2 regions of the Meiothermus ruber DSM 1279 genome follow, and region 1 is predicted to be linked to the other one. Evidence: riboswitches for the same ligand, from Rfam matches in the RefSeq annotation. Region 1 holds a riboswitch; the other holds the start of a gene.

Region 1 (15,402 bases):
ACTTCGAAGCCCTGCAAGCCCGCAGGCCCCACGTGCGCAGCAGCGAGGTGGAGACCGTGCTGGCCGCCGTCTCCGATCCCCTGGGCGGGCACAGCGCCACCGCTGCGGCGGCCACCAACGCCGATATGCAGTTCAGGCCGGTGGAGTACCAGGGCCAGACCCTCCCGGTCTCCCACAGCACCATCGGCGAGCTTCTGGTGCACGAGAGCCCCGAGGTACGCCGGGCTGCCTGGGAGTCCTACGCCGATGGGCATCTGGCCTTCAAAAACACCCTGGCCTCCACCCTGCAGGGTAGCGTCAAGAGCTTTGCCTTCCAGGCCCGCACCCGCGGCTATGCCAGCAGCCTCGAGATGGCCCTGGCGGTAAGCCGCACCTGCGGTGACAACATCCCCAAAGCCGTCTTCGACAACCTGCTGGCCACCTTCCAGGCCCACCTGCCCACCTGGCACCGCTTCTGGCGCATCCGCAAAAAGGCCATGGGCGGCCAGCTCAGAAGCTACGACGCGCCGGCCCCCCTGGTGCCAAGCCCCAAAATCACCTTCTGGGAGGCCGCCGAGACCATCTGCCGGGGCATGGAACCCCTGGGGCGGGAGTACGTAGAGCCCATGCGCCGGGGCCTGTTCGAGGAGCGCTGGGTGGACTGGGGGCAGAACCAGGGCAAGCGGGCCGGGGCCTTCTCCTCAGGGCTCAAGGGCACCTTCCCCTACATCTTCATGAGCTGGTCGGACGACCTCTTCTCGCTGAGCACCCTGGCCCACGAGCTGGGCCACTCCATGCACAGCTACTTCACCCGGCAAACCCAGCCCATCGTGTACGCCCGCTACAGCCTGTTCGTCGCCGAGGTGGCCTCCAACTTCAACCAGGCCATGGTGCGGGCCATGCTGCTGCGCGAGGCCCCGACGCCCGAGTACAAGCTGGCGGTGCTGGAGGAGGCCTTTAGCAACTTCCACCGCTATTTGTTTGTGATGCCCACCCTGGCCCGTTTCGAGCTCGAGCTCTACCAGCGCATCGAGAAAGGCGGAGCCCTCACCGCACCCTTCCTGATCGAGCGGCTGGCCGAACTCTTCGCCGAGGGCTACGGCGGCGAGGTGGAGCTGGACAAAGAACGCCTGGGTGCGGGCTGGATGAACTTCTCCCACCTCTACAGCCCCTTTTATGTCTACCAGTACGCCACCGGCATCGCCGCTGCCAATGCCCTGGCCAAGGATGTACTGGAGCAGGGCGAACCCGCTGCCAAACGCTACCTGGACTTCCTCAAGGCCGGCGACTCGGTCTATCCGCTGGACGCGCTGAAAATCGCTGGGATTGACATGAACAGCCCCGAGCCGGTGGAGCGGGGGTTTGCGGTGCTAGCGAGCATGGTGGACGAGCTCGAGCGCCTGGTGGACTCAAACCTGCAGACAACGCGCTGAAAGTAGCGCAGGGCCACCCAAGAGGGGGAAGGGGGCAAGCCTTCTCCCTTCCACAATTTTTACTTAGTAAACACACCCAGCACCATCTTGTTTTTTTGACCTTCCCGGTATCCTCTTTCCGCCCTGCAACCCAGGAGGCTCGGTTATGCTGCATCAAAAAGGGTTAGGACTTACGCAGTTGGGTGAAGGATGTGGATGGGATTAGCCAGGTAACTTCGTGTTGACAAGGTACGAGCATCACGGCTTTGACTTCCGGCAAGGAACCGCCACCTTCGACGTGAAAGGGGCCGTTGACCCCAGCCAGGCCAAAGCCTTACACCGAGGCCGTGAGCGACCTGGTGCGCTACATTGCCTCCCCGGAGGGCAAGGCCTGTTGGGGTGAGCGTCATCCGGTCATCTTGGAGGGGGTTCAAGCGCTTTACGACCTGCTCCTCAACTATGACCCCGAGCGGTACAGGTGAGGCTTGCTGGAGGGGCGCGGCCTAGAGCTGATGGACACGCTGCGAATAACAGCCCGTAGGGATGGGCTGCATGCCCTCAGGGAATGAGAGTCCAAGCAGCCACGCACGGGCGCTGGAGGGGTGGGCGGCCTGCCTGGGTGAGAAATGCCCCAAGAAGCGTTACGATAACGCAGGCTATGCACGGTCGTCTTCCCCTCACCGCCCAAACCCATCGCCGGCTGGTAGTCAAGGTGGGCAGCGCCGTCCTGAGCGGGCCCCAGGGGCGGCAGCACCAACTGGCCATTGCCGCCCAGGTGGCCGCCCTGCGGGCCGAGGGGCGCGAGGTGGTGCTGGTCTCCTCGGGGGCCCAGGCCACCGGCATGCAAAAGCTGGGCCTGACCGAAAAGCCCAAGTCCATGCCCGGCAAACAGGCCCTGGCCGCCGTCGGGCAGCCCACCCTCATGCTCCTGTGGGAGCAGGCTTTTAGCTGGTACGACCTGAAGGTGGCCCAGGTGTTGCTCACCGCCGAAGATCTGGCCCACCGCCACCGCTACCTGAACGCCCGGCAGACCCTGGAGACGCTTTTGGAGTGGGGCATCGTGCCCATCATCAACGAGAACGACACGGTAATGGTGGAGGAGATCAAGTTTGGCGACAACGACCAGCTTTCGGCCCTGATTGCTTCGCTGGTAGGGGCCGATCTGCTGATCTTGCTCTCCGACATCGAGGCTTTGTACGAGGCCGACCCCCGCACCCACCCCGAAGCCCAGCCCATCCCCTACGTGGAGCGGGTGGATGCCGGGGTGCTGCGCATGGCAGGCGACAGTCCCAACCGGGTGGGCACCGGCGGGATGAAAAGCAAGCTGCTGGCCGCGGAAAAAGCCCAGGCCGCCGGGATTCCCACCCTGCTGCTGCCCGGCACCCGGCCCCAGAGCATCGCCGAGGCCCTGCAAGGCGCCCCGGTGGGCACGCTGTTTGCCGGGGGGCAGCGCCGCTACAGCGGCCGTAAGCTCTGGCTGTACCAGCTCCCCAAGCCCCAGGGGGAGGTGGTGGTGGACGCCGGGGCGGCGAAAGCCTTACGCCAGGGCGGGGCCTCGCTCCTGCCGGCGGGCATCCTCGAGGTGCGCGGGCAGTTTGGGGTGGGCGAGGCGGTCAGGTGCCTGGACGAGCAGGGCAACCTGATCGGGGTGGGCCTGGTCAACTACAGCGCCGCCGAGCTCGCCCGCATCAAGCGCCGAAAAACCAGGGAGATCGAGGCCCTGCTGGGCTACAAAAACACCGACGAGGCCATCCACCGCGACTACTTTGCCCTGGCCTCGGAGCTCGAGTGATATGTTGGAATGACCATGGTCACCTCTCCCGAACTCAAGGCATACGCCCAGGCGGCCAGGGCTGCCGCGCGGGCTTTGTCGACGGCCTCGCCCAGGGCCAAGAACACCGCACTTTTGGCTATAGCAGCGAAGCTCGAGGCCCAGCAAGAGGCCCTTTTTGCCGCCAACCGCCAGGACCTCGAGGCCGCCCAGGCCGCGGGCCTCTCCAAGGCCAAGCTCGACCGGCTGCGACTGGACGAAAAGGTGCTGCGCGACCTGCGAACCGGCCTGCAGCAGGTCGCCGAGATGCCCGACCCCGTCGGCGAAATTGAAGGCTTGCAGATCCGGCCCAACGGCCTGCAGGTAGGGCGGATGCGCGTCCCCTTGGGGGTGATTGGCTTCATCTACGAGTCGCGCCCAAACGCCACGGTGGAGGCCAGCGCCCTCTGCCTCAAGGCCGGGAACGCCATCCTGCTGCGGGGGGGCAAGGAGGCCTGGCACTCCAACCGCGCCCTGGTCGGCCTGATGCAAGCCGCCCTGCAGGAAGCCGGGCTGCCCAGGGAAGCCATCCAACTGGTGCCCACCACCGACCGCAGCGCCATCCTGGAGATGTGCCACCTGGCCGGCCTGTTGGATCTGATAATCCCCAGGGGCGGCAAGGAACTCATCGAGCTGGTGCAGCGCGAGGCCCGGATGCCGGTGCTGGCCCACGCCGAGGGGGTCAATCACCTGTTTGTGGACGAAAGCGCCGACCCAGGGGGCGCAGTGCAGATAGCCCTGAACGGCAAAACCCAGCGCCCCAGCACCTGCAACAGCCTGGAAAAAGTGCTGGTGCACCAGCGCATCGCCCCGGTGTTTTTGCCCATGCTGGCCCAGGCCATGCAGAAGGCCGGGGTGGAGCTGCGCGGCGACGAGGCCACCTGCGCCCTCATCCCGGCCAGACCGGCCACCCCCGAGGACTGGCAGACCGAGTATCTGGATCTGATCCTGACCGTAAAGGTGGTTAACTCGCTGGAAGAGGCGCTCGAGCACATCGCCCGCTATGGCTCGCACCACACCGAGGCCATCTGCACCAACCACCACGCCCACGCCATGCGCTTTTTGCGGGAGGTGGACGCCTCGCTGGTGCTGGTGAACGCCTCGCCCCGCTTCAACGATGGCTTTCAGTTGGGCCTGGGGGCCGAGATTGGCATCTCCACCAGCAAGCTCCACGCCTACGGCCCCATGGGGGTCAAGGAGCTCACCACCACCAAGTTCGTGGCCCTGGGCAGCGGGCAGGTGCGCGACTAACAACACACTGTCAACATCCAGACCCGGATTTATTGCGTATTGAGCGGTCGTGATTCCCACCCATGCTGCACATCATCGGGCAGGTTTACCAGCTATACACGCGCTCGCACATCCCGTTTTTCGCGGCGGCGCTGGCCTACTATGCCCTATTCAGCCTGATGCCCCTGTTGATTCTGCTGGCCGGGGTCTTTGGCTTTGTGCTCTCCGGCAACGAGGGCCTGCGCAACGCGGTGCTGGTGCGGCTCATCGAACTGGTGGTGCTGCTCTTCCCCACCCAGCCCGACCTGGCCCAGACCCTGGTGAACTTTCTGACTCGAGGGGCCTTTCCCCTCACGCTGGCCAGCTTGCTGGTATTGCTGTGGGCCAGCAGCAATTTCTTTGCCGCCCTGGCCTATGCCCTGGGCATCATCTTTGGCGGGGTTGCCCCACGGCCTGAACCGGCCATCCCCCCAACGCCCACTGCTAAAGCCAGGCCCCCGCAGCGGGCTTTCGGGCGGGCGGCGGCCCTGCTGACCGCCCTGCGCGGGCGCATCGCGGGCCTGCTGGCCCCCTTGCTGCTGGGACTGGCCTTGATTCTGCTGGCCCTGCTGGGGCTGGTCATGGGCTTTGTGCTGCGCTACCTGCCTGCAGAACTCAGCTTTTTGCGCAATGGAACAGAGGTGGTGGTGCCCATTCTGGGGGCGATGCTGCTCTTCTTTCTGACCTATATGCTGCTGCCCATCCCCACCCCCAGGGTGCTGGCCGCTATGGCCGCGGCTACCCTGGCGGCTCTGGCCTGGGAGGGGCTGCGCTTAGGGCTGCCCCTGCTGCTGCCCCGCACCCAGTACGAGCTGATTTACGGGCCCATTGCGGGGTTTTTGCTGGCGCTGGTGGGCTTTTACCTAACCATGTGGATCCTGCTGGTGGGGGCCGTTTTAGCTAAAGCTCTGACCGAGCGCTCGAGCGACACGATATAAGGCCAGCCTCCGAAGCGGCACGAACCACAGGGTTTTACATCACTCAAAGCGCTGCATTAGGTTGTAGGCAAACTCGTGCATAAGCTCGGGGCGCACCTCGGCCAGTTGCCACAAGAAGCGCAGCAGTTCGTCGTCGGACAGCTCGAGTATCGCCTGCAAGTTCACGGGTGCGCGCCGGCCCAGCTTTTTCCTGGTGAAGATCTCGGGAGCTTCCAGGGCGGCCAACGCCACCGCCACCACGTGCTTGCACACCGGCCCCCAGGCATAAGGGCAGGTACAGGCCCACCCGCCCTGGCTCAGATTAATCTCGACCCGGTAAGGGAAAGGGGCGCTCCCCTGTACCCGCGCCTGCAGGCGGCCCCGGCTCCGGGCGGCCTCGAGCACCGCCCCCCGCAAAAAAAGCGCCTCGCCCCGTGTGTGCACCCCCTCATCGGCCAGCTCGAGCAGGCTTTCCAGTTCCAGCCGCACCCTACTATCTCAACCCAGACCCCGCCGGTTTGCAAGCGGAGCCTAGCGCCGCCGGTAGCGCAGCACGTAGCTTTCCAGCCAGGCCACCAGCCCGTACAGGGCAATGCCCAGCACCACCGTAACCCCCACCGCAGCAAAGGCGTTGGCGTAGCGGAAGTTGAGCCGCTCACTGTTGGCCAGGTAGCCCAGGCCGGCCCCGCCAAACACGAACTCCGCCACCACCGCCCCAATCAAGGCCAGCGAAACGGTCAGGCGCAGCCCCCCCAGCACCACCGGCAAAGCCCCGGGGAACTCGAGCTTGCTAAACACCCCCCAGGCGCTGGCCCCCATGGTCTGGAAGACCTCGCGGTAAACCCGATCCACCTCCCGCACCCCCACCATGGTGCTCACCAAAACGGGAAAAATCGAGATGAGAATGACGGTAATGGTCTTGGAGCTAAGGCCATAGCCAAACCAGATCACCAGCAAAGGCGCGATGATGATGGTGGGCACTGCCTGCAAAGCCACGATAAAGGGCGAGAGCAGCCGCTCCAGGGCCCGGCTGCGCCCCATGGCATACCCCAGCGGCAGCCCCAGCAAAAGCGAGCCGGCGATGCCTAAGAAGGCCGCCTCGAGCGTCGCCCAGGCGCTTTGCAGCAGCAAGGGGAAGTTGGTTGCCATGGCCCGCCCCACCTCCGCCGGCGAGGGGACAAACAGCGGAACACGTGCAGCCAGAAGGCTCCAGATCAGGAAAAACAGGCCCCCCAGGCCCAGCACCCCGAAGATTTCCCAGGGTGGGCGCAGGGGCTTGGGCGGCGGCTCGATGAAGGTGGAGTCTGCCACCCCCAGCCGCTCGCGCAGCTCAGCCTCGAGGCCGTCGGTAAAGGCGGTGATACGCCCCTGGTCTTTGGTCTCCAGGATGGTGTCAATCCGGCCCCCGGTCAGCACCACCACCCGGTCGGCCAGGTACACCGCCTCGCGGATGCTGTGCGTCACGAACAGAATGGTTTTGCCGGTGCGCTCGTGCAGTTGCTTGAGCTCGAGGTTGAAGCGCTCCCGCACCAACGCATCCAGCGCCGCAAAGGGCTCGTCCATCAGGAGCACCTCGGCCTCCTGGGCCAGGGCACGGGCGATGGCGACCCGGGCCTTCATCCCACCGGAAAGCTGGTGGGGGTAAAGCTTCAGGTAGGGCTTCATGCCCAGATGGGTCTCGATTTTTCCGCGCCCGGTGAGCTCGATGGGCAGCCGGATGTTCTGCTCCACGTTGCGCCAGGGCAACAACCGATAATCCTGGAAGACCATGGCGGGCTGTCCTGCCACCTCCACCCGGCCCTGGTGGGCTTTTTGCAAACCCGCAATCACCCGCAAAAGGGTGCTCTTGCCCCCACCGGAAGGCCCGATGATGGCGATAAACTCGCCCTTCCGCACCTCGAGGTCTACGCCCTTAAGCACCTCGCGCCCATCAAACTGAACCCCCAGGCCGGTAAGCCGGATCACCGTGGGGGGCAGGCCTGGGGGATTTTCGGGCATAGGCGACCGGTTGGCGGTAGGCGGTAGGCGCCGGGCACGCATGGGTTCAGCATACTGGGTGGGCGTGGATTAACTGCAAGCAGGAACTCCAAAGCTGGCCTGCCCTACTTTGCGCAGGCCGGGTTTCCCTTTAAACTCTGGGTGGGCCGGATGGCCCGATTCCTTCAGGGCGGGGTGCAAGTCCCCACCGGCGGTGATGGCAGGTCTGCCTCAGCCCGCGAAGCCTGGAAATCCAGCCGTACATCCAGGCCCGATTGCGTGAGAATCGCAAGCCGACGGTAACAGTCCGGATGGGAGAAGGGGTGAAGCCCAGGTGCCCCTGTGCCTGGGCGAAGTAGGATGTGTAATACCACCTAAAAAATCCTCATCACAACCCGGGTTAAGTCGGTTGGTTCGGACGCAGTTCGTGCCTGCTTCGAGCCTGTGATGGTTAGCACGGTGTGTTGAGGATATACAAAGATGCGCAAACTTGTACTACTGCTGGCTGTGTTGATCTCGCTGGGACTGGCCCAAAGTCAAAAGGTGCGGGTGGGGCTGGGCTATCTGCCGGATGTGCAGTTTGCCCCGTTTTACGCAGCGGTGGTGGAGGGCCTGTACGCCAAGCAGGGCCTCGAGGTCGAGTTTCAGCACGGCTTTGTGAGCGAGCTGTATCCCCTGCTGGCCCAGGGTCGGCTCGACTTTGTGGTGGGCGACGCCGAAGACGTGATCGCGCTGCGCGCAAAGAACCCCCAGGCCACCCCCTTCAAGTACGTGATGGCCATGTACCAGTCGGTGCCCAATGCCCTGTTTTCCCTGGCCGAGAAAAACATCCGCTCGGTGCGCGACCTCAAGGGAAAAACCATCGGGATGCCGGGGATGTTCGGGGTCTCGCTGACCTCACTCCAGGCCATCCTGCGGGCCGCCGGCCTCAAGGAAAGCGACGTCAAGATTCTGCAAATCGGCTTTACCCAGGCCGAGGCGGTGGTCTCGGGCCGGGTGGATGTGGCCATGGGTTTTATCAACAACGAGCCGGTCTTCCTGCGTGAAAAAGGCGTCAAACTCAACGTCATACCCGCCGGCCCCTACAACCGCAGCCCCGGCAACGGCGTTATCACCACCGACCGGGTGCTGGAAAACCCCGACCGCGTGCGCCGCTTCCTGGCTGCCTCGCAAGAAGGCCTGGCCCTGACCCTGCGCGAGCCCCAGCGGGCTTTCGAGGCCGCCCGGCGCTTCGTACCCAACCTGGGCCAGGAGCGCATGGCCGTTTTGCAGGCTTCCATCCGGCTCTACGAGTCGCCCTACACCCGGCAGAATGGGCTGGGTTTCAGCAACCCCCAGGCCTGGGTGAGCAGCCTCAACCTGCTAAAATCCACCGGCCGGATCCAAACCGACCTGCCGGCCAGCACCTTCTTCACCAACGAGTTTTTGCAGCCGGGCGTGCAGGCCCGGAAGCCCTAGCCTACCGCCCGACAACCTGGGGCCTCCCTCCAGCGGGGAGGCCCCATTGATCTAGCCGCGCCCCCTGGCCTATCGCCAGCACCCCGCCATACCGCGCCCGGTTTCCTGGGTATGTGCTAGCATGAAGCTATGCAGGGTGGCTTTTGGCTAGCTCCAACCTAAGGGAAGCCCCTCATCCGGGAGGCTCCCCTTAGCACAGGGGAGTTTTTTTGGTGTTCCCCTTTTAGCCCAGCCACAATACAATGACCCGTTGGAAACCGGAGAAACGCCATGGTCACGACCGACAAGTACAACCCCCACGAGCTCGAGCCCAAATGGCAACAATACTGGGAAAAAATCGGACTTCTGAAGGCCACCGAGGGCAAGGCCGGTAAAAAAGCCTACATCCTGGTGATGTTCCCCTACCCCTCGGGTGACCTGCACATGGGCCACCTCAAGAACTACACCATGGGCGATGCGCTGGCCCGCTTCCGGGTACAGCAGGGCTACAGCGTGCTGCACCCCTTCGGCTGGGATGCCTTTGGCCTGCCGGCCGAAAACGCCGCCCTGAAGTTTGGGGTAAGCCCCGCCGACTGGACCTTTGGCAACATAAAGCAGTCCAAGGAGTCGCTGGCCCTGATGGGCATCCGCTACGACTGGAGCCGCGAGGTTACCACCTGCCTGCCCGAGTACTACAAGTGGAACCAGTGGATCTTTCTCAAGATGTACGAGAAAGGCCTGGTCTACCGCAAGAAAAGCCTGGTCAACTGGGATCCCGTCGAGCAGAGCGTGTTAGCCAACGAGCAGGTCATTGACGGGCGCGGCTGGCGCAGTGGGGCGCTGGTGGAAAAGCGCGAGCTCGAGCAGTGGTACCTTAAGATTACCGACTACGCCGAGCGGCTTTTGAACGACCTGGACAAGCTGCCCCGCTGGCCGGAGAAGGTCAAGGCCATGCAACGGGCCTGGATTGGCAAGAGCCAGGGGGCCGAGTTCGACTTCCAGGTGAAGGGCCACCCCGCCAAAATTCGGGTCTTCTCGACCCGCCCCGATACCATTTTCGGGGCCACCTTCATGGTGCTGGCCCCCGAGCACGAGCTGGTACCACTCATCACCACGCCCGAACAGAAAGCCGCCGTGGAGGCCTATGTGGCAGCGGCCCGCATGAAGAGCGAGGTCGAGCGGCAGATGGAAGACCGCGAGAAGACCGGAGTTTTCACCGGGGCCTACGCCATCAACCCGGCCAACGGCAAGGAGATCCCCATCTGGATCGCCGACTATGTGCTCGCGGGCTACGGCACCGGGGCCATCATGGCCGTACCCGGCCAGGACGAGCGCGACTGGGAGTTTGCCGAGAAGTTCGGGCTGGAGATTATCCGCACCGTCGAGCCGCCCGCGGGCTGGCAGGGCAAGGCCTATACCGAGGACGGCCCGGCCATCAACTCCGGCTTCCTGAATGGCCTGTATGTGGAGGAGGCCAAGAAGAAGATCATCGAGTGGATGGAGGAAAAGGGTATCGGCGAGGGCAAGGTCAACTACCGCCTGCGCGACTGGCTGATCAGCCGCCAGCGCTACTGGGGCACCCCCATCCCCATGATCCACTGCGATAGCTGCGGCATCGTGCCGGTGCCCTACGAGCAGTTGCCGGTGGTGCTGCCCACCCTGAAGGATGTGGAGGACATCCGGCCCAAGGGTAAAAGCCCGCTGGCCGCGCACCCCGAGTTCTACGAGTGCACCTGCCCCAAGTGCGGCGGCCCGGCCCGGCGCGACACCGATACCATGGACACCTTCTTCGACTCGTCCTGGTACTTCCTGCGCTACACCGATGCCCAGAACCCCCAAGCGCCCTTCGACCCCGAAAAGGCCAACTTCTGGATGCCGGTGGATCAGTACATCGGGGGCATCGAGCACGCCATTCTGCACCTCCTGTACAGCCGGTTTTTCACCAAGTTTTTGCACGACCTGGGCCTGGTAGAGGCCGAGGAGCCCTTCGAGGGCCTCTTCACCCAGGGCATGGTGATGGGCTGGACCAACGTGGGCGAGGTGGAGGTTCGCGAAGGGCGCATCTACTTTTTGGATGACGCCCGCCGCAGCAAGCTCGAGCTCGAGCAGGGCCTCACCCTCGAGGAGGCCCAGAAGAGCGGGGCCGAGCTGCGCGAAGAAGGGGGCAAAACCTACTTCTGGAAACCGGCGGTGATGAGCAAGAGCCTGGGCAACGGGGTGATGGTGGGGCCTTTTGTCAAGGAGCAGGGGGCCGACATCGCCCGGGTGACCATCCTGTTTGCCGCCCCGCCCGAGAACGAGATGATCTGGACCGAGGAGGGGGTGCAGGGGGCCTGGCGCTACCTGAACCGGGTGTACCGGCTGGTGGCCGAACAGCGGGTGGAGCTGAAAGCCCAGCCCGACCTGCTCGAGCCCGCCACGCTGGAAGGCCCGCACAAGGCCCTGTACCAGAAGCTGCACCAGACCATCAAAAAGGTGACCGAGGACCTCGAGGCCCTGCGCTTCAACACCGCCATTGCCGCCCTGATGGAGCTGCTCAACGCCCTGGGCGATTACCGCAAAGAGCACGGCGTGACCCCGGTCTACCGCGAGGCGGTGCTGCGCTACATCCAGATGCTGGCCCCCTTCGCCCCCCACCTGGCCGAGGAACTGTGGCACGAGTTTTATGACGACTCGGTGTTCAAGGCCCCCTGGCCCCGCCTGGACGAAAGTGCCCTGGTGGCCGATAGCTTCGAGCTGGTGGTGCAGGTCAACGGCAAACTGCGCGGCAAAACCACCGTCAGTACCCAGGCCAGCGAGGAGGAGATCAAGCGCCTTGCCCGCACGCTGCCCAACGTGCAGCAGCACATCGCGGGCAAGGAAGTGGTCAAGGAAATCTATGTACCGGGCAAACTCCTCAACATTGTGGTAAAGGGATAAAGGCCTCCCCTCCCCAACAACTTTCGCCCACGGCGGCTATCGGTGCCCTATGGCAGGATAGCCGCCCTATGATTTTGGGGGGCCTCTGGAAACCAGGCCGGCCGCTCCTTACCATAAGGGCATGCTCACGCTACATAAAATCAACAGCCTGGCCGAGCATCAGGTGCTCGAGTGCGTGGGGCAGGACTCGGGCGATACCTTCCGCATCGTGGTCAGGCACACCTCCCCCAGCCACTACGAGGCCCTGAGCAAGGTAACCCTGCACAACGCCCACACACACTACCAGTCCTCGGGGCCCATGACCCCCGACCTCCTGCTGCAATGGCTCAATACCCTGTTCGAGCGCTGGCCGGGAGCCAAAACAGCGCCCTGGGCCACACACGACCTGGACGAAAAAACCCAGCAGTTCGTGCGTGAGGTGCGCAAGGCCACCGAGGCTGGGTAGCAGGGCTCAGGGCTGCTCGTGGTCGTGGTGGTCGGCCTGCTGGGCCCGGCGCAAACGGGCGCGCAGCGCGGCGGGGGTGTAGGGCGTTTTGTTGTGTACGATGGCCCCAAACCCCGCCATCAGCAGAGCGGGAACCAGCAACAACAGGCCCTGCAGCGGGTCGGGCACATAGGGCATGGGAAACTGCACCACCGAGGCCCATAGCTGTACCAAAGGCAGAATTCCCCCCATCAAAAGCCCACTCAGCCACCATTGCTGGGGCCACCACCACCCCACCACAAACCCCATCAAGAGCAGCAGGGTTCCAGCAAAGAGCAGATCCACGTTGCCGAGGTCGGCCAAAGCGATCAGGAGTCCAATGCCCACCGGTACAAGGTAGCGCAGGAGCTTCATACCCCTACACAATACCGAGTTTTTAGCCTTCAAGCCGGAGAATACCCCTTTCTATGGCCACCGTGACCGCGGCCGTGCGGTCGTCCACACCCAGTTTTTCAAAAGTGTGCAGGAGGTGGGTTTTGACGGTTGCTTCGCTGATCTTGAGCTCGCGGGCGATCTCCTTGTTGGAAAAACCTTTGGCTACCAAAGCCAGCACCTCGAGCTCGCGCACCGATAGGGTTTCCTCGGCAGTGCCGCGCATCCGGCCCAGTAAGCGGGCTGCTACCGGGGGTGAGAGTACTGCCTCACCCTTTGCGCACAACCGCACGGCCCGGAAGAGCTCTTCGCGCGGCACGTCTTTGAGCAGGTAGCCGGTAGCCCCGGCCTCCACCGCGCGCACAATTTTGGAGTCGGTGTCGTAGGTGGTGAGTACCAGAATCTGAACCCTGGGAAAACGCGCCCGCACCTGCCGTATGGCCGCTACCCCGTCCATCTGGGGCATGCGCAGATCCATCAGCACCACATCGGCCCCAGCTCGCTCGAGCAGGCCCAGGGCCTCGAGGCCGTTGGAGGCCTCACCGACCACCTCAAAGTCGGGCTGCGAGGAGAGCAGCCCTAAAAGACCCGCCCGCACCACGGGATGGTCGTCAACCAGAAGAATCCGAATCATAGCGCTTCCACCTTTGTTGCCGAGGGAAGCCGGTACAGCGGCAGGCTAACGGCCAGGGTGGTTCCCATTCCCGGCTCGCTTTCCAGCGTCATCTGCCCCCCCAGCGACTCCACCCGCTCGCGCATCAAGCGCAGCCCAAAGCCACCGGTGGTGGGTGCCTGGAGACCCACCCCATCGTCTTGCACATCCATCAAAACCAGATCGTCCAGGTAGGAGAGGGTCAGGTTGGCATGGCGGGCCTTGGCGTGCTTGCGGATGTTGGTCAGGGCCTCCTGGGCGATGCGCAATAGGCCTACCTCGAGCTCCGGGTGCAGCGGCCGGGGCGTTCCAGTCAGGGTAAACTGGGTTCTGACCCCGCTTTCCTGCTGCCAGCGCTGAAGCAGGCGTTGCAGGGCCTCGGGCAGCGAGGTGTTCTCGAGGATCTCCGGGCGCAGGGCCCAGACCATCCGGCGGGCCTCCGACAAGCCTTCCCGGGCGGCCTGGCGGGCCTGCTCCAGGTAATGCGTGGCCGAAGCCTCGTGCTCCGAGGCCATCTCGGCGGCCTCGAGCTGCACCACGATGCTGGCAAACCCCTGGGCCAGGGTGTCGTGGATCTCGCGGGCCAGGCGCTGACGCTCCTCCAGGATGCCGGCCTGGCGGGAGGTCTGCTCGAGTTCGCGGCGGGTACGCTCGAGTTCCTCGCGGGCCCGAATCTCCCTTATCAGCAGCTCGAGGGTAAACAGGGCATACCCTGAGTATAAAAACGCGATGAAGATAAAAAAGGCCAGGCTCAGATTAGGGTACTCAGCGGGCGTTGGCAAAGCGCTCCAGGAGGTGTTGCCTTGCGGCCCCGGGCTCAGCAAAATTTCAAAGGTGATCTGGAGGGGTTCCCGCTGCGCCCACCAGACCGATAAAGCGCCCAGACCCAGCACGATGAGCAGCACCGCCCACAGCGGCAACCAGTAGCGGGCCACCACTGGAATCAGGCCCAGCGCCAAAAAAGGTAGGTAGTTCTGGCTAAGCCAGGCCACCACCACCACCCCTATCAGGATCAGGACGGCAAACTCCCAGGCCTGGCGATGGCCGGGCCGCACCGCCCAAAAGACCACCCCCAGCAAAGCCAGGGCTGCCCCCAGCCGCCAGGCAGCCTGCACTGGGTCTTGCCAGGGCAGAACGGTGGGCACCTCGAGCGGCCTGGCCGGCACCAGCAGGGTAAACGCCAGCACCGTGCTCAGGTTAAGCGCGGTCAACACCACCACCACCTGCGCCACGGGGCGGCCCGCAAAGAAGCGCCGGAACCGCGATACCATATCGAAATTTTAGCCCAGGTCAGGCCCCTCAATTTGCACGGGAATGCCCATTTGCCCACCCTACGCAAAACCCCTTCCTCATGCCAAAATGGGCCTGTCTTGATGGCCCTTGCTTACCAAAGGGTATCCTTTACCGGGAGGTTGCATGCAGAAAATCACCCTACCCCATCGCTTTTCGGCCAGCGGTTCGCGTTTTCGCGAAGCCTGTATTGAGACCGGTTGGCTATGCTTCAAGAATGGCAGCGTCTCCGTTCGTATTCACCTTCCGCAGGTCACACGACTCGAGCGCTCCTACCAGATGCGCGACTGGCTGTTGGCGGTGGCGTTTGTGGGACTCTTTGTGGGCCTGGTTAGCCTGGGACTGCGCTCGTTGGGCTGGCTTAACATCCCCCAGCTCCTAAAAATTAGCCCCGTGCTGCTGGAGTATGGCGCGCTGGCCCTGGCAGCGCTGGCCTTCGTGAGCTACTGGCTCTTCCCCATCCGGGTGCTGTACCTCTACGACGGCAACGCCACCCCGCTTTTGGTGGTGGGGAGCAAAAAGGCCATCGGGGATCTGGAAAACACCCTTTGGGGCTTCCTCGAGGCCCATCATCAGCCGCAAACCTGAGGTCATCCGCATGGCAAACCCGGCCGGTGGCCTTTTTATTTTCGCTTAGTTTACAAGGTTTGTAATCTTTGATAATCTAACCTTCACTGGTCGTCAAAAAGCCGGCCAGCGGGGAGGATAGATGTCGCTACTGCGCAAGGGTTCACCATCCAGGCCTGCTGCTTCAACCCCGTCCCAACAGGCCACCCGGCCCCAGTACGCACTGCTTGGGCTGGGGCTGCTGGGAGCGGGGTGGCTATACGTGCAACTGCCCCCAGCCCAGGGCCTTTTGCTGCTGCTGGGGGTGGGGTTGGGCT
Region 2 (15,402 bases), 200 kb from region 1:
CCCGACCGTGGGAGGGCCTGGCTGTTCGGCCTCGACCCGCGAGACCCCCAGGCCCGGGCCAACCTGGGCGTAACCCCACAGGAGACCGGGTTGCCCAACGAGCTTCGTGTGCACGAGGTGCTCGAGCTGGTGCAGGCCCACTACCCCAATCCCACGCCGCGCCGGGAGCTCCTCGAGCGCTTCGGCCTGGGTGGCCTCGAGCGGCGGCAGTGCGGCGGCCTCTCCGGCGGGCAGAAACGCCGGCTGGCGGTCGCGCTGGCCTTTGCCGGGAACCCCCGGCTGGTGATCCTCGATGAGCCCACCACCGGCCTCGACGTGGAGGCGCGGCGTTCGTTGTGGGAAGGGGTAAAGCGCTACCAGGCCCAGGGCGGCACCGTTCTGCTGACCACCCACTACCTCGAGGAGGCCGAGGCCCTGGCCAGCCGCATCGCCGTGATCGACCGCGGCCGGCTCATCGCCGAGGGGACGGTGGGCCAGATCAAGGCCAGGGTCGGGCTCAAGCAGGTGCGCTTCGCTGCCGCCGAGCTTCCACCCCTGGAGGGGGTGAGCCGGCTCGAGCGCGAGGGCGACACCTTCACCCTCTACACCCCCGAGGCCGACACGGTGGTGCGCCAGTTGGTGCAGAAAAGCGTAGCCTTCAAGGGCCTGGAAGTTCGGTCGGTGAGCCTGGAGGAAGCCTTTGTCGCCCTGACGGGCGAGCCCCAAAAGGAGTGAAGATGCAACTCGTTCTCGCCCAGTACAAAGCCGGTCTCCTCTCCCTCTCCCGCAACCCCGGCTACTTCATCGGCAGCATCGTCTTTCCGGCGCTCTTCTTCCTTTTCTTCGTTCCCTCTAGCGTCCGGGACAGCAGCGGGGCCAATTTCGCGCTGGGTTCTTTCATGATCTTCGCGGTGATGGGGGCGCTGTTTTTTGGCTTTGCGGTGGGCATCGCCCACGATCGAGCCTCGGCATGGGCGGTCTACGAGCGCACCCTGCCGGCCCCGCCGCTGGTGCGGCTGGCCTCGAGGGTTCTGAACGGCTTCACCTTTGCCGCCTGCGCTACGATCGTGATGGCCCTGGTGGCCCACCTCACCACGCCCGTCCACCTCCCGCCGGTGGCCTGGGGCCGCCTGGCGCTGGCCCTGCTGGCCGGTGCAATTCCCATTAGCCTGCTGGGCTTTGCTATCGGCTACTTCGCCTCCTCCAGGGGTGCGGTGACCCTGGCCCAGCTCTTTTACCTGCCGCTCTCGTACGCGGGCGGGTTGTGGGCACCGCCACAGCAGCTGCCCACCCTGGTGCAGCCGATCTCACTCCTAACCCCCACCCGGCGCTGGGGCGAGGTGGTGTGGCCGGCGGTGACCGGGCAGCCCTGGCATGGGCAGGACTTTGCCTGGCTGGCCGTCTTCGCTCTGATTTTTGGAGCCCTGGCCCTGTGGGGCTACCGGCGTGATGAAGGGCAGCGTTTTAGCTAGGCGACGAAGTAAAATAGGGAGGTTACTAGCCGCCATGCCCACCCCTCAGCCCAATCGTTCGCCTGCCCGGCGGCCCCGGTGGTACGATTACGCCTACCTGGTCTACCTGGCCAACCTGCTGTGGCAGCCCGCCCTCGACCCGGGGTTTAGCCGGGTTGACGCAGCGGTCACGCTGCTTTCGGTGGCGATCTGTTTGCTTTTCTTCCTACGGCGCCCCCACCACAACCGCGCCCGCCTGGTCGCCACCGCCGCGCTGGCCGCCCTGGGGCTGACGGTAGCTCCCTTCAATTACGGCGCCAACGTCTACCTGATCTACGCCGCGGCCTTCGCGGGTGGGCTGTGGCCTTCGAGGCTGGCCCTGCGGGTTGTCTGGGGCCTGGTGGGGCTCACAGCCTTCTATTTTTTGATCCTCATGGGGGTGGGGACGCCCGCGCAGATCAGCATGGTCTCCTCCGTCCTTACCGCGGTGTTCGTGCTGGGGGTGGGGCTTAGCAACCTCAGCGAGACCAAGCGGGAGCAACACCGCCGCGAGCTCGAGGCGGCCCTAGAAGAAAACCAGCGCCTGGCGGCCATTGCCGAGCGTGAGCGCATCGCCCGCGACCTGCACGACCTGCTAGGCCACACCCTCTCGGTCATCACCCTCAAAGCCGAGCTCGCCGCCCGCCTCGCAGGGCGCGACCCCGCTCGAGCCGCCCAGGAGATGCGCGAGGTCGAGCGTATCTCGCGCGAGGCCACCGCCCAGGTGCGCGAGGCCGTGCAGGGCTACCGGTCGCGGGGTTTGCAGGGCGAACTGGCGGGGGCCAGGTTGGCCTTGCAGACCGCTGGAATTCGCTTCGACTGCTACATCCAGCCGCTCACCCTCTCCCCCACCCAGGAAAGCGTCCTCGGCCTGGCCCTGCGCGAGGCGGTGACCAACGTCATCCGCCACTCGGGCGCCACCTGCTGCGCAGTGCGGCTGCTGAAGGCAGGGGGCGGGGTGCTCCTGGAGGTGGAGGACGACGGCAAGGGCGGCGTGCTGGAGGAGGGCTCGGGCCTGCAAGGGATGCGCCAGCGGGCCGAGGCCCTGGGGGGCCGCCTCGAGCGCAGCAGTAACGGCGGCACCAAGCTACGCCTGTGGCTGCCCACAGCCGACCCCGAGCGCACCTCCTCCCAGGCGCTCCCCAAAACCCTTCATCCCAGCCCCGATACCCTATGATCCGCGTCGTCATCGCTGAAGACCAGGCCCTGGTTCTGGGGGCCCTGGCCGCGCTGCTGGAGCTTGAGGGCGACATCAAGGTGGTGGCTCAAGCCAAAGACGGCCGGAGCGCCCTGGAAGAGGTAAAAACCCACCAGCCCGACCTTCTGATCACCGACATCGAGATGCCCCACCTGAGCGGCCTCGAGCTCGCCGCTGAGGTGAAAAAGCTGGGCCTGGGAACCCGTGTTGTCATCGTGACCACCTTTGGCCGCGCCGGGTACCTGCGGCGGGCGCTGGAGGCCGGGGCCAGCGGCTACCTCCTCAAGGACGCCCCCTCCTCCGAACTGGCCGAGGCTGTGCGCCGGGTCTACCTGGGAGGCCGGGCCATCGACCCCCTTCTGGCCGCGCAGGCCTGGAGCGAGGAAGACCCCCTCACCGACCGCGAGCGCAGGGTGTTGCGCCTGGCTGGAGAGGGCCGCACCAGCGCCGAGATCGCCGCCGAGCTGGGGCTATCGGAAGGCACCGTGCGCAACTACCTCTCCGAGGCCATCAGCAAGCTGGGGGCTCAGAACCGCGTGGAAGCGGCCCGCATTGCCCGGGAGAAGGGCTGGCTTTAATTACGGAATGGCTGGAGCCTCCTTGAGGCTTGCCAGCAGGCGGCTCGAGGTAAGGACAGGCCTAGCGGAGCGGGCGCCGGAGCAAAAAGAGGGTGCGCAGGTGGAAGCGCCGGTTGGGCGCGGGCCGGCTCTATCGGCTGGGGTTGTTGGGCAGGAGGAAGGTGTAACGCTCCTCCACCTCCTTGTGCTCGTAGAAGCCTTTGAGCTCGAGGTGGTAAAAGAGTCGGGCAAGGAGTGTGGGGCCTTCCGTCAATACCCAGGCGGGCACCTCTGCGCGCTCATGGATGACCTGGTTACGGGCCTCGTGGCGGTGAAGCCTGGCCTCTACCTGGGTTTTGAGGAGGATCAGCCTTCTCTCTACCTCGGCTTCCTCGAGGGGTTTGCGTGCCGCAAAAAACCACATACGGTTTTAGATTCTAGGTCGACTATCAGAACCAACCGTGATTTTTGACCGGAACGCCCAACTGGGTGACCGCCTCCCACCTGATCACCCCCTTAAGGGAGGGCTTCCAAAGCCACTAATCGTCTCGAGGCCGCGTTTAATCTGATGGCTGAACTGTTTCGCACTTCAGCGCCCGGGCAGCCAGGATGGCGGCCTCGAGGTACCGCTCTTCCGGCTCCGCCACGGTAAAACGCTGGAACCACAGGCCCAGGCCCAGGAAGGCCCGGGCGACGGGGTGCTGCGGGTGATCCAGCATCCAGCCCCAGAGGGGTAGCAGGGCAAAAGGTAGCACCAGGCCCAGCAGGATCGCCAGCCATATCGGAGTGAAGAAGAAAAGCACGCCAAACGGCAGCACCAGGGCAAACAGGTTGGTGCCGCAATGAACGGTGGTGATTGGAACGGAAGGGTCTTTCGCATCCTCTAGCGGTCGGCCCGCCAGCAATACCTGCACTACCTTATGTTCGGCTCCGTGGTAGCGACGAAACTCCAGCACAAACCGACGAAAAGGCTCGTAGTAGTAGTAGGCCAGAACACAGCCCACTACCAGCAGCAGGTTGGCTAACAACGCCACCTGCAACGTGGCCAGGCCCAACGCCCGGATGGCTGTACCAGTAATGGCCCCAACGACAATCGTGATCATCGTATAGATGAAATCTTGCCGGCTGTCAGGGGTTCCACTGTAAACATGGCTCAGACCTCTCAACCCTTCCAGCAGCAGCAGGGCCAGCCGCCTGACGCGCCCCCTGTTCCCAGCCTCAATCGTCCGGGTGTGCAGGCGGAGCTTGCCATTCTCGTGATAGCCCACCGCCGTTCGTTCCTCGCTGACCAATACCACCCCTGTGGGCAGGGCCATACCACCGATCAGATCCATTCTTCATGACCTCCAGAAACTACTTCTGGAGTATAGGGCAAAATCCGTATAGCCCTGTTCGCAAATCGAGGTTCTGTACGGCCCCGCCGCTGTAAATCGCCCAGAACCGAATCTGGATAGTCCGCATCCCTTTCCATTGCAGGTTTTCCATACACAGCTCATCGTACTTCTGGACAGGTGCAGTCCTACCGCGCTTGTGACAAATAAACCAAGGAGCAGTGGGCAGCTAGCTAAACTTTAGGCAGGAGGATATATGGCTAGCAACGTAAAAGAATGCTTGGAGGAATTGTTGGGGCTCGAGGGCGCCCTGGGGGCGGCCCTGGTGGACTTCAAGAGCGGGATGGCCCTGGGCATGGCCGGTGGGGGGGTCAACCTGGAATTCGCCGCTGCGGGCAACACCGAGGTTGTCCGGGCCAAACTGAAAACCATGCAGGGCCTGGGCCTACAGGATCGCATCGAGGATATCCTGATTACCCTTGGTAAGCAGTACCACCTGATTCGGCTGGGCCAAAAACACAACAACCTTTTTTTCTACTATGTGCTTGACCGAGGACGGGCCAACCTGGCCTTGGCCCGCCTCAAGCTCGCTGAGGTGGAGGGCAAGCTCACCCTGTGAGGCGGGTGCTCATCGTCGACGATGAGCCGCTGTTCCTCCGCAGCCTGGCTGAGGGGCTTCAGCCGTATTGCAAGGAATTCCAGGTGCTTACCGCCACAGACGGCTCGGAAGCGGTGCGCATCCTGGAAGAGGGAAACGTAAGCCTCCTGATCAGCGATCTGCGAATGCCAGGCACGGATGGACTCGCGCTTGTTGCCTATGCTGCGAGCGCTTTCCCGCAGATACCAATTGTGGTGATGACCGCCTTCGGTAGCGAGGCAATGGGGCGCTCCTTGCAGGGTATAGTCTATGCCTACCTCGAGAAGCCCTTTCGACTACCGCAACTCCTCGAGACCATTCGCCAGGCACTGGCCGGGGAGCATGTAAACGGCATAGGTACTTCGGCCTTATCAAGATTCTTACAGCTTATCGAGCTGGAGCGAAAAGTATGCGATGTCTGGGTAACGGCCAGGGGAAAGGTAGGGGTATTGCGCTGTTTCGCAGGCGCTTTGATCGGGGCAGAGGCAGGGGCGTTGCAGGGAGAGGCGGCAGCCTTGGAGATTTTATCCTGGCAGGATGTGCGCATCGAGGTACGCCAGGCGCAGCCCGGGGCGCCAGGCAAACCCATCCCACTGACCCAATTGCTCCTTAAGGCTGCTCGTTATAAGGGAAAGACCCAAAGTGTAGAATTTCCCCTGGAAGCCTGTTTAGAAATTGAGGGGGTGCGGGCAGCGTGTTTGCTGACACCCAAGGGTGAGCTGCTGGCCGGAACAGGCGAGCTCACCCAGGTTGTGGCGGGTTTTGGCTCTTCTTTGGCCCTGGCCTGTCAAGTGGCCCAGCAACTCGCCGGCGCAGAGGTGGAAGAGCTGACGCTGTGCAGCTCAGGGTGGGCCCTGCTGGTACGTCCCCTCAAGAAACCCACAGCTTTGCTTGGCTTGCTACTGGAGGGGCCGGAGCGGCTGGCGCTCGCCCGCCTTCAGCTTGGGGGTATCCTCAAGCCCCCTCAAGGGTAAGGGTTACTTCGGTACCCCGGCCACGCTCACTTTTTATCGTGATGGTACCCCGCATCCCCGCCATCAGCCGTTGAGCGATAACCAGCCCAAGCCCGCTTCCTTGCGGCTTGGTGGTGTAGAAGGGGCGGAACAGCCGGGCCATCTCATCTGGCCCCATCCCCCGGCCAGTGTCCGTTATTACCAGCTCGACCGTTTGTATCTGACGTTCCAGGCGCAAGCTAATCTCTCGCAAAGGCTGTCCTTCCAGGGCATCTGCAGCGTTAGATAGCAGATTGAGTAGTACCTGGTACAGCGCCCTGGGATCAGCCAGCGCCATCACTTTCTCCTGCGTGGGAGCAAGAGAAAGGCTGATACCCCGTTGCTCGAAATCTTCCTGTATTAGCTTCACAAACTGTCGCAGAAAGGCGCCTAGCTCCAGCGGTGCTAGCTCGAGCTCTTCCAGGCTAAAAGTCTTGAGGGTGCGCAGCAGATAACCCGCCCGATCCAGCTCGGCCAGGGCCCGCTCTACGTACTCCACCACCTTCTCCAGGGGCCAAAGGGCCACATTTTCTCGCAACGCGCTGAGGGCCATCATGGCTGAGCCGATAGGGTTCACCAGCTCATGGCGCAGACCGGCGAAAACATAGCCGATCTGCTCGGTCATGTTGATGGTCTCGGCGATAGCCTCGAGGCGGCGCCGCTCCGTTACATCCCGCTGGATGTGAACCAGTTTGACTATGCGCCCCTTGAGATCCCTCACCGGTGAGATCGTAGCCTCCGCCAAGTAAACCTCACCGGTGCGGCGGCAGGCCTGGTAGCTACCACTCCACACCCGTCCAGCCCCTAGTGTTTGGCGTATCTCAGATGCGACTTCTGGTGGGATGGCCTGCAGCGTAAAAATATCCTTGCCCAACGCTTCTTCCTCTTGCCAGCCAGTCTTGGCTTGAAACGCATTGTTGAGGCTTTCGATTAGTCCGGATGGATCGGTAAGCACCATAGCCTCTGCAGCCTGCTTTACCGCTGTGAGCAGCCACTCCATCTGGGATGCGATCTCTTTATGAGCAGTGATATCCCGCACCACATGAACCCATTCATGCGGGCGGCGGGGGATCGGATAGTTAAGCACAACGTAGCTGCTACGTCCCAGGCGAAACTCCCCTCCAGCGCCGCGAAAGAGCTCCTCTTTCTGACCCAGCAGACTGGCCAGGGGCTGGCCTATGATAGTGTGAAAACTCAAGCCAAAAAACTCCGCGGCAGCCAGGTTACACCGTCGCACGCGCCCGGCCTCATCGGTCATGAATACCATTTCAGGCAGCGTGTCCACTGTGCTACGCCACTCCTCCAGGGCCTGCTCCAGCAAACGAACGCCCTCCACTTTCGCGCTCACATCGGACTGGATGCCCACGAAATGCGTCAACCGCCCCTCCACATCCCGCACCGGCGCAATGCGCAGATCGTTCCAGAAAGGTTGACCATCTTTTCGGTAGTTGAGCAGCAGGACGTGCGCTGGGCGCCCCTCATGAATAGCCCGGCGCAAGCGCGCAACGGTCTCAGGGTTGGTAGCAGGCCCCTGCAGGAAGCGGCAGTTACGCCCCAGTACTTCTTCTGAAGGATAGCCAGTGAGCTGCACAAAACCTGGGTTGCAGTAGACGATTGGGTAGTCGGGGAGTTGGGCATCCGTAATGACCACCCCAGCCAGAATCGTCTCTACCGCAATGCGAAAAATCTCATCCCTCACCGATCCCTCCCCCTGGAGCGCTTTTGCTGGTACATCCGCGCATCGGCCAGCGCCAGCAGGGCTTCGCCCTGTGCTTCTTCGGCCCAGGACACCCCATAGCTCACAGCGAAGCCCTCCAGGGCGCGGTGAAGCCGTGGAATATCCTCCCGGCTCAGCACCACGACGAACTCGTCCCCTGCCAGGCGGTAGGCCTCGAGGGCGTAGCGGCGCAAGCTCTCAGCCAGTGCCTTTAGAAGGCGATCCCCGGCCAGGTGACCTTGCGTATCGTTGACCTGTTTAAGTCCGTCCAGATCCAGCAGGGCCAGACCCCATCCCTCGCCAAGACCCTCTTGCAGCCGCCGCTCGAGGAAACGCCGGCTGCCCAGCCCGGTGAGCCAGTCGATGCGGGCCTGGCGCTCGAGTTCCTCGCGGTAGCCCGCCCCTTCCAGGGCTGCCAGCAGATGGTCAACAAAAAGGGCCGCTATGCGCAGTTCGGTGGCGTCATCTATCTTTGGGTATGCCAGGCGCAGGTACAGCGGCTCCGGTGGGCCGGGGAAGTAGGCCCCATAGCCCCCCGGCACCCTCCCGCGCGCTGGAAGGCCTATAGCTGCTTCAGGGCGCACCACTTCCAGCTTACCATCTTCAAAAATCCATTCTGCTGCATGCTTTGCGCGCTGCAGAACCCCGTTAAAATCCAGGCTGCCATAACCCACCACTGCCTCGTGCAGCAGCAGCAGGCGTAGGAGGAGGGGCTCGAGGCTCACAGGGGGTCTACAGGAATCTCAAGCAGATCAGTCCAGGTGTTGACCAGCGCAAAAAGCCCCACCACCGCTACCGCCTCCTGCACCTCAGCCTCGCTCAGCCCGGCTTGGCGCAGGCCCGCCAGCAGCCCTGGATCGGGGGCCGTGGCCGCTTTGTGGGCGAAAGCCAGCAAGGCCTGTACCTTACCCGGCAGGCCCGAAGGCACCTCCCCACGCCGCAGCGCCTCCAGCAGCGCGGTCTCGGTGCCCTGCACCATCAAGGCGTGGAGGTGCACCTCGGCGGCGTAGCTCGAACCCCTGGCCCGCGAGACGAGCACCCCCATCATCTCCTTGACTGTTCGGGGCAGCAGCCCTCGTAGCACCACGTGGCGGAAAGCCTTCCATAAGGCCGCTTTTAGTTCGGAGCTTTGCGCATAGGCAAAGACATTGGGCACCAGACCAAAGCCCAGTTCCTCCGCGATCTCCTGGTCGATGTGCTCCATGCTCACCTCCTCCAATTGCCTATCAGCAAGTCTAGAACATTGCAGCGGCCCAGGCAGTTCACAACCAACGCAACCCGCTCGAGCCCCTTACCCGGGCCCGCCCACAGCGGTCTGCCTGCCTGGGAGGAGGTGCAAGCTGCATTCTGCAGCGCCAACCCACAGGTCAGCTAGGGGTTTGTAAAGCCCGTAAGAGCTGCACCATCTCCACGGCGCTGTACAGCGCCTCCACCCCCTTGTTGCCGGCCTTACCCCCGGCCCGGGCCTCGGCCTGTTCGGAGGTATCGGTGGTGAGCACGCCGAAGGCGATGGGCTTTTCGCTGGCAAGCATGGCCTGCATCAAGCCGCTGGCAGCCTGGGCACTGACGTACTCAAAGTGTGGGGTTTCCCCACGGATGACCGCCCCCAAGGCCACGACCCCGTCCACCTCGGGGCGCTGGGCTAGCTTTTTAGCCGCTAGAGGGAGTTCGAAGGAACCCGGCACCCAGACCGTCCAGGCCTCCTCGAGGTTGCCTCCGAGGCGGGTATAGGCCTCGAGCGCCCCATCCAGCAGCGCCCGGGTAACGCGCTCGTTGAAACGGCTTACTACGAAGGCTATCCGAACATCGCGGGCCGAGAGGAGGGTTTGAACACGCTTCATACACGCCATACTAGAGCGGCAGGTCTACGGCGACAAAGAAGTGTGCCCTACAGAGTCCGTGGGCTTATGTAATAAGCTAGGCTACGCTATGCCCTCCTTCAGGGCAGGGTGCAATTCCCGACCGGCGGTGAAAGCCCGCGAAGCCCCCAAGGGGCCCGACTCAGTGGAATCCTGAGGCCGACGGTAACAGTCCGGATGGGAGAAGGAGGTGAAAGCCGGGGTAGCCCGGCGGTGGTGTGCTTGAACATTCTTTGCAGTGCGCCCTGGATGAGCGCTATCTACGAAGAGCCCTACAACTAGCGGAAAGAGGCCGGGGCCACACCCATCCCAACCCCCTGGTGGGCGCGGTGCTGGTTAAGAACGGCCGCATCGTGGGGGAAGGATACCACCCCCGGGCTGGGGAACCCCACGCCGAGGTTTTCGCTTTGCACCAGGCAGGGGAAGAAGCCCAGGGGGCCACCCTTTACGTAAGCCTGGAGCCCTGCGACCACCACGGACGCACCCCCCCGTGCTCCCTGGCCCTCCTCGAGGCCGGTGTCGGCCGGGTGGTGGTGGCAGCCCGCGACCCGAACCCGAAGGCCCAGGGGGGCCTGGAGCGGCTGCGCTCGGCCGGGGTGGCGGTGGAGCTAGGGTTGCTCGAGGCCGAGGCCCGGGCCCAGAACGAGGTGTTTTTCCACGCCCTGCGGCGGCGGCGCCCCTTCGTGCTCTGGAAGGCCGCGCTCAGCCTGGACGGGCAGGTGGCTACCCGGAGCGGCCACGCCGCCTGGGTATCCAACGCCCTCTCCCGCCGGGTGGCCCAGGGTTACCGCCAGTGGCTGCCGGCGGTGATGGTGGGCGTGGGCACCGTGCTGGCGGACGATCCGCAGCTCACCGTGCGCGAGCCCGACTTCCGGGCCTTTCCCCACCTGCTCGAGCCGCCCCCCCTGCGCGACCCCCTCAAGGTGGTGCTGGACACCGAGGCCCGCACCCCACCGGGGGCCCGGCTGTTCGCACCGGGCCCCAGGGGTGAGCCCGCGCGGGTGGCGGTGCTGGTGGGTGCAGGTGCTCCCGCCGCCCGGATTCGCGTCCTCGAGCGGCACGGGGCCACCGTGGTCGAGCTGCCCCGGGAGGGGGGCCGGGTGAGCCTGGAGGCCGCGCTGGCCTGGCTCTGGGAGCAGGGCGTGGACGGGGTGCTGCTGGAAGGCGGCCCCACCCTGGCCGGGGCCCTGCTGCGGAAAGGGTGGGTGGACAAGGTGGCCCTGTTCCTGGCGCCCAAGCTGGTAGGAGAGGGGCGGGGGGCCCTGCTGGGCTTCGCCGCCGGGCGCATGGACGAAGCGCTGGGCCTCGAGACCCGGCGGCTGGAGCTTCTGGAAGGGGATATCTGGCTGGAGGCCTATCCGGTCTGGCGCTGAACGGGCCGGGGCATCTTTCGGTGAGGTGAGGATGTTTAGTGGAATTGTCGAGGAAACAGGGGTGATCCGCGAGGCCCGCGAGATGGGTGGTTTGCGGCGGCTTTTCATCGAGGCCCAGCGGGCGCTGGAGGGCACCAGGCTCGGGGATTCGGTGGCGGTTTCGGGCGTCTGCTTGACCGTGGTGGAGCTGGGTTCAGAAGGCTTTGCCGTGGAACTGGCCCAGGAGACCCTCCGCCGGACAGCCCGGCGCTGGGAGGTGGGGCAGCGGGTCAACCTCGAGCGCGCCCTGGCGCTGGGCGACCGGCTGGGCGGGCACCTTGTCACGGGCCACGTGGACGGGCGGGCCCGGGTGGTGCGGATCAACCGCGAGATGGGGGCCTGGGACGTCTGGCTCGAGGTGCCGCAGGAACTCACCCGCTACATCGCCCCCAAGGGCTCGGTGGCCCTGGACGGGGTCTCGCTGACGGTGGCCGGCGTCGAGGGCAACCGCTTCTGGGTGACGCTGATCCCCCACACCCTGGAGGTCACCACCCTAAAGGAGCTGGCAGAGGGGGACGAGGTGAACCTCGAGGTCGACCTGCTGGCCCGCTACCTGGAGCGTCTGGTGAGCACAACAGGAGTGAGCACAACAGGAGGACGCGATGCTCAGCTCGATTCCTGAACTTTTGGAGGAGATCCGGGCCGGTCGCCCGGTCATCCTGGTGGACGACGAGGATCGGGAGAACGAGGGCGACCTGGTCATGCCCGCTGAACACATGACCACCGAGTGGATGGCCTTCATGATCCGCTACACCGGGGGGGTGGTCTGCCTGGCGATGACCGAGGCCTGGGCCGATCACCTCGAGCTGCCCCCCATGGTGCGGGACAACACCGCGCCCAGGGGGACAGCCTTCACGGTCTCCATCGAGGCCCGCGAGGGGGTGACCACCGGCATCTGCGCCGCCGACCGGGCCACCACGGTGCGCCTGGCCGCCAAAGACGGCGTGACGGCCGCGGACTTCGTGCGCCCGGGCCACGTCTTCCCGCTGCGGGCCCGGGAGGGCGGGGTGCTGCGCCGCGCCGGCCACACCGAGGCCAGCGTGGATCTGTGCCGCCTGGCCGGGCTCAAGCCGGTGGCGGCCATCAGCGAGCTCATGCACGACGACGGCACCATGATGCGGCTGCCGGCCATCCTGGAGTTCGCCGCTCAACACGGCCTGCGGGTGGGCACCATTGCCGAGCTGATTCGCTATAGGTTGAGCCTTGGCGAACGCTACGTGGCGCGCGAGGCTGAAGCCGCCCTGCCCACCCAGTACGGGGCGTTCAGGATCATCGCCTACCGCGACACCCTCACCGGCGAGGAGCACGCCGCGCTGGTCATGGGGGAGGTTGCGGGGGGCGGGCCGCTGCTGGTGCGCATGCATTCGGAGTGCCTGACCGGGGATGTGCTGCACAGCCTGCGCTGTGACTGCGGTTTCCAGCGCGACCTGGCCCTGAAGATGATCGCTCAGGAGGGACGGGGGGTGCTGGTCTACCTGCGCCAGGAGGGGCGGGGCATCGGCCTGGTCAACAAAATTCGGGCCTACGCCCTGCAGGATAGGGGTCTGGACACCGTGGAGGCCAACCTGGCCCTGGGCTTCCCCCCAGATCTGCGCGATTACGGGGTGGGCGCGCAGATCCTCTACGACCTGGGCGTTCGCCGCCTACGCCTGCTGACCAACAACCCCCGCAAGGTGCGGGCCCTCTCCGGCTACGGCCTCGAGATTCTCGAGCGGGTGCCCCTGCGAAGTGGAGATAACCCACACAACGAGGGATACCTGGCAGCCAAGCGGGATCGGCTGGGGCACTGGATGGACGGCTGAGCTTGATGATCGCACCGAGCAGATCGGTGCCTTCCTCAAAGCTACCCATATTGTTGCCTGTGGGCCTTCATTGCAGATTTTCCTCTCACCTGCCGGGCGCACCGCGCTTGATCAATTTTTTGGCGGGCAGGCTAGGCTATCCACCCATCTTTGTGTGCCACTTGGCAAAAACACGGGATTACACCATGCGGGTGTAATCGTGTAATCTAGGTAAAATATATGTTAGATTCATTGACAAGTGATGAAGCTTGCGCACGGGCCTCCAATCCCGAGACACCCCTCGAGGAGCTTGTGACTCTGGCTGAGGTGTGCCCGTGCGCGGCTCTGGCCAACCCCGCCTGGCTCGTCCCTGAATCCCAAGAGTACCTGCATTCGCTCTCTCCCCTGCTCCTGCTGCGGGCAGTGCAGGCCTGGGAAGAGGTGCCTGCATTCTGGCTGCCCATCCTGGTTGGCATCCCCTACACCCCTTTGCGCCTGGCGCTGGCTCAAAAACCCCTTCCGCCCGAGACCCTGCTCCGGCTGGTGCAGGATCCCGACCCAGGGGTGAGGGCCCAGGCCTGGGCGCGCCCCGAGGCTCAGAATGAGCCGGTGCTCGGACTGATCCGGCTGCTCCAAGCCATGGAGAAGGAAAGCCAGGAGGTGCTGCCCAAAGCCCTGGCCTTCACCCCTCGAGGCCCCTATCTGGAGATCCTCCTGGCCCGCCACCCGGCCACCCCCGAAAGGGTGCTGCGTGAGATAGCCCGGAGTAAAAACCCTTTTGTCCTGGAAGGTTTCTGCCAGCGGGAAGACCTACCGCCGGAGCTGGTTGAGGCCCTCTGGCCCAAGCTGGAGGGGCAGCCCCAGTGGGCAGAGGCCCTGCTTCAAAGGGACCTCCCCCCAGACCTCAAAGCCCGCCTCTACGTCCTTGTACCCCAGCGGGCCACCCAGGAAGCCCTCGCCGCCCTCCCGGAAGCGGCCCTTCTCCCCTGGCTGGAGGGCCCGGTGCACCTGCGCCTCCTCCTGGCCCAACGCCCGGGGCTTTCCCACGCCCTCCTAGCCCGCCTGGCGGAGAACCCAGAGACCGCGGTGCGGGCGGAGGTGGCCTCGAGGCCCGACCTACCGGAGGATCTCCGGCAGAAGCTTTTAGAAGACCCCGCCAGTGTGGTGCGGGACCGCGCGAGGAGGAAGCATGAGCCGTCCTGAGGAGATGACCCCTGCCCAGCTCCTAGCCTTCTTAGACAGCTTGGTGGCCAAAAGCCTGGCCCTGAGCCTGATGATCTGGGGCCCGCCGGGCATCGGCAAGTCCAGCGTGGTGCGCCAGGTGGCCCAGAAGCACGGCCTGCCCGAGCCCATCGACCTCCGCCTCTCTCAGCTGGCCCCCACGGACCTGCGCGGCCTGCCGGTGCCCGAGAACGGGGTGAGCCGCTGGTGGCCCCCGGAGTTCCTTCCCCGGGAGGAGGTGCACGGGCCCCGGGGCATCCTCTTCCTGGACGAGCTCAACATGGCCCCCCCGGCCGTCCAGGGCATCGCCCAGCAGCTCATCCTGGATCGGCAGGTGGGCGCCTACCGGGTGCCCGAGGGGTGGTTCATCTGGGCGGCGGGCAACCGCAAGGAGGATGCGGCCAGCGTGTACGCCATGCCCGCCCCCCTGGCCAACCGCTTCCTCCACCTCCACGTCCGCCCGGATCTGGACGCCTTCACCCAGTACGCGGTGCAAAATGGCCTGCACCCGGATATCCTGGCCTTCCTGCGCTTCCGCCCACAGCTCCTGCACCAGCTCCACCGGGAAGAGCCCGCCTGGCCCAGCCCCCGGAGCTGGGAGATGGCCAGCCGCCTCCACGAGAAAGGCCTCCCCATCGCCCCGGCGGTGGGCCCCGGGGCCGCGGGGGAGTTTGAGGCCTTCCTGCGGGTTTTGCGGCAGGTTCCCGACCTCGAGGCCATCCTCGAGGGGAAAAACCCCAAGCCTCCTAGGGAGCTCTCCGCCCGCTACGCGGCGGTGGTGGGCCTGGCCCAGCGGGTGGTGGAGGCCGGGCAGGTGGCCCGGGCAGGGGAGTGGCTCATCCAGCACAATTTTCTCGACGAGCTCCTGTACCTCTTTGCCTTTATCGTCCTGGAGCGTCTGGAGCGTGGAGTATGGCTAGAGGCCGTTCAGCAGAGCCCAGGGCTCAACCAGTTCGGCCAGCGCTACTTCCGGTTTGCTACCGAGAACACGGGATGGGGGAGCTTGTGGTAAGGGAACGCCTCCACCGCCTGCGCCTGCGCCTCCTGGCCGACCACCCCTTCTTCGGCACCCTCCTCCTGCATGCCCCCCTGCGGGAGACCTTTGAGATACCCACCATGGCCACCGATGGCTACGCCATTTACTACAACCCTGCCTTTGTGGAGACCCTCACCGACGACGAGGCGCTGGGGGTTCTCCTGCACGAGGTTCTCCATGCGGCCTACAGCC

The links. Region 1 has a riboswitch for FMN ahead of MRUB_RS05440 (ABC transporter substrate-binding protein). Riboswitches for the same ligand answer to the same signal wherever they lie in the genome.
Region 2: linked by a shared signal. The riboswitch ahead of ribD (bifunctional diaminohydroxyphosphoribosylaminopyrimidine deaminase/5-amino-6-(5-phosphoribosylamino)uracil reductase RibD) and the one ahead of MRUB_RS05440 (ABC transporter substrate-binding protein) in region 1 are both predicted to bind FMN.

What each region holds. Positions count from the first base shown of each region.
Region 1 is NC_013946.1:1,072,304-1,087,705, reverse strand. It holds gene pepF (oligoendopeptidase F) at 1-1,412, shown strand, start outside; gene MRUB_RS16200 (hypothetical protein) at 1,739-1,873, shown strand; gene proB (glutamate 5-kinase) at 2,050-3,183, shown strand; gene MRUB_RS05460 (glutamate-5-semialdehyde dehydrogenase) at 3,199-4,452, shown strand; gene MRUB_RS05455 (YhjD/YihY/BrkB family envelope integrity protein) at 4,515-5,408, shown strand; gene MRUB_RS05450 (SWIM zinc finger family protein) at 5,448-5,876, opposite strand; gene MRUB_RS05445 (ABC transporter permease subunit) at 5,919-7,427, opposite strand; FMN riboswitch at 7,542-7,691, shown strand; gene MRUB_RS05440 (ABC transporter substrate-binding protein) at 7,845-8,822, shown strand; gene leuS (leucine--tRNA ligase) at 9,093-11,720, shown strand; gene MRUB_RS05430 (hypothetical protein) at 11,842-12,165, shown strand; gene MRUB_RS05425 (hypothetical protein) at 12,172-12,558, opposite strand; gene MRUB_RS05420 (response regulator) at 12,581-13,210, opposite strand; gene MRUB_RS05415 (sensor histidine kinase) at 13,207-14,499, opposite strand; gene MRUB_RS05410 (hypothetical protein) at 14,645-15,106, shown strand; gene MRUB_RS05405 (YeeE/YedE family protein) at 15,228-15,402, shown strand, end outside.
Region 2 is NC_013946.1:1,276,849-1,292,250, reverse strand. It holds gene MRUB_RS06430 (ABC transporter ATP-binding protein) at 1-714, shown strand, start outside; gene MRUB_RS06425 (ABC transporter permease) at 717-1,451, shown strand; gene MRUB_RS06420 (sensor histidine kinase) at 1,486-2,646, shown strand; gene MRUB_RS06415 (response regulator transcription factor) at 2,643-3,245, shown strand; gene MRUB_RS06410 (hypothetical protein) at 3,376-3,648, opposite strand; gene MRUB_RS06405 (DUF1385 domain-containing protein) at 3,785-4,558, opposite strand; gene MRUB_RS06400 (hypothetical protein) at 4,812-5,174, shown strand; gene MRUB_RS06395 (response regulator) at 5,171-6,166, shown strand; gene MRUB_RS06390 (PAS domain-containing protein) at 6,147-7,883, opposite strand; gene MRUB_RS06385 (GGDEF domain-containing protein) at 7,880-8,626, opposite strand; gene MRUB_RS06380 (carboxymuconolactone decarboxylase family protein) at 8,623-9,105, opposite strand; gene ribH (6,7-dimethyl-8-ribityllumazine synthase) at 9,269-9,742, opposite strand; FMN riboswitch at 9,833-9,953, shown strand; gene ribD (bifunctional diaminohydroxyphosphoribosylaminopyrimidine deaminase/5-amino-6-(5-phosphoribosylamino)uracil reductase RibD) at 9,979-11,133, shown strand; gene MRUB_RS06365 (riboflavin synthase) at 11,165-11,794, shown strand; gene MRUB_RS06360 (bifunctional 3,4-dihydroxy-2-butanone-4-phosphate synthase/GTP cyclohydrolase II) at 11,775-12,974, shown strand; gene MRUB_RS06355 (hypothetical protein) at 13,266-14,156, shown strand; gene MRUB_RS06350 (ATP-binding protein) at 14,143-15,186, shown strand; gene MRUB_RS06345 (vWA domain-containing protein) at 15,180-15,402, shown strand, end outside.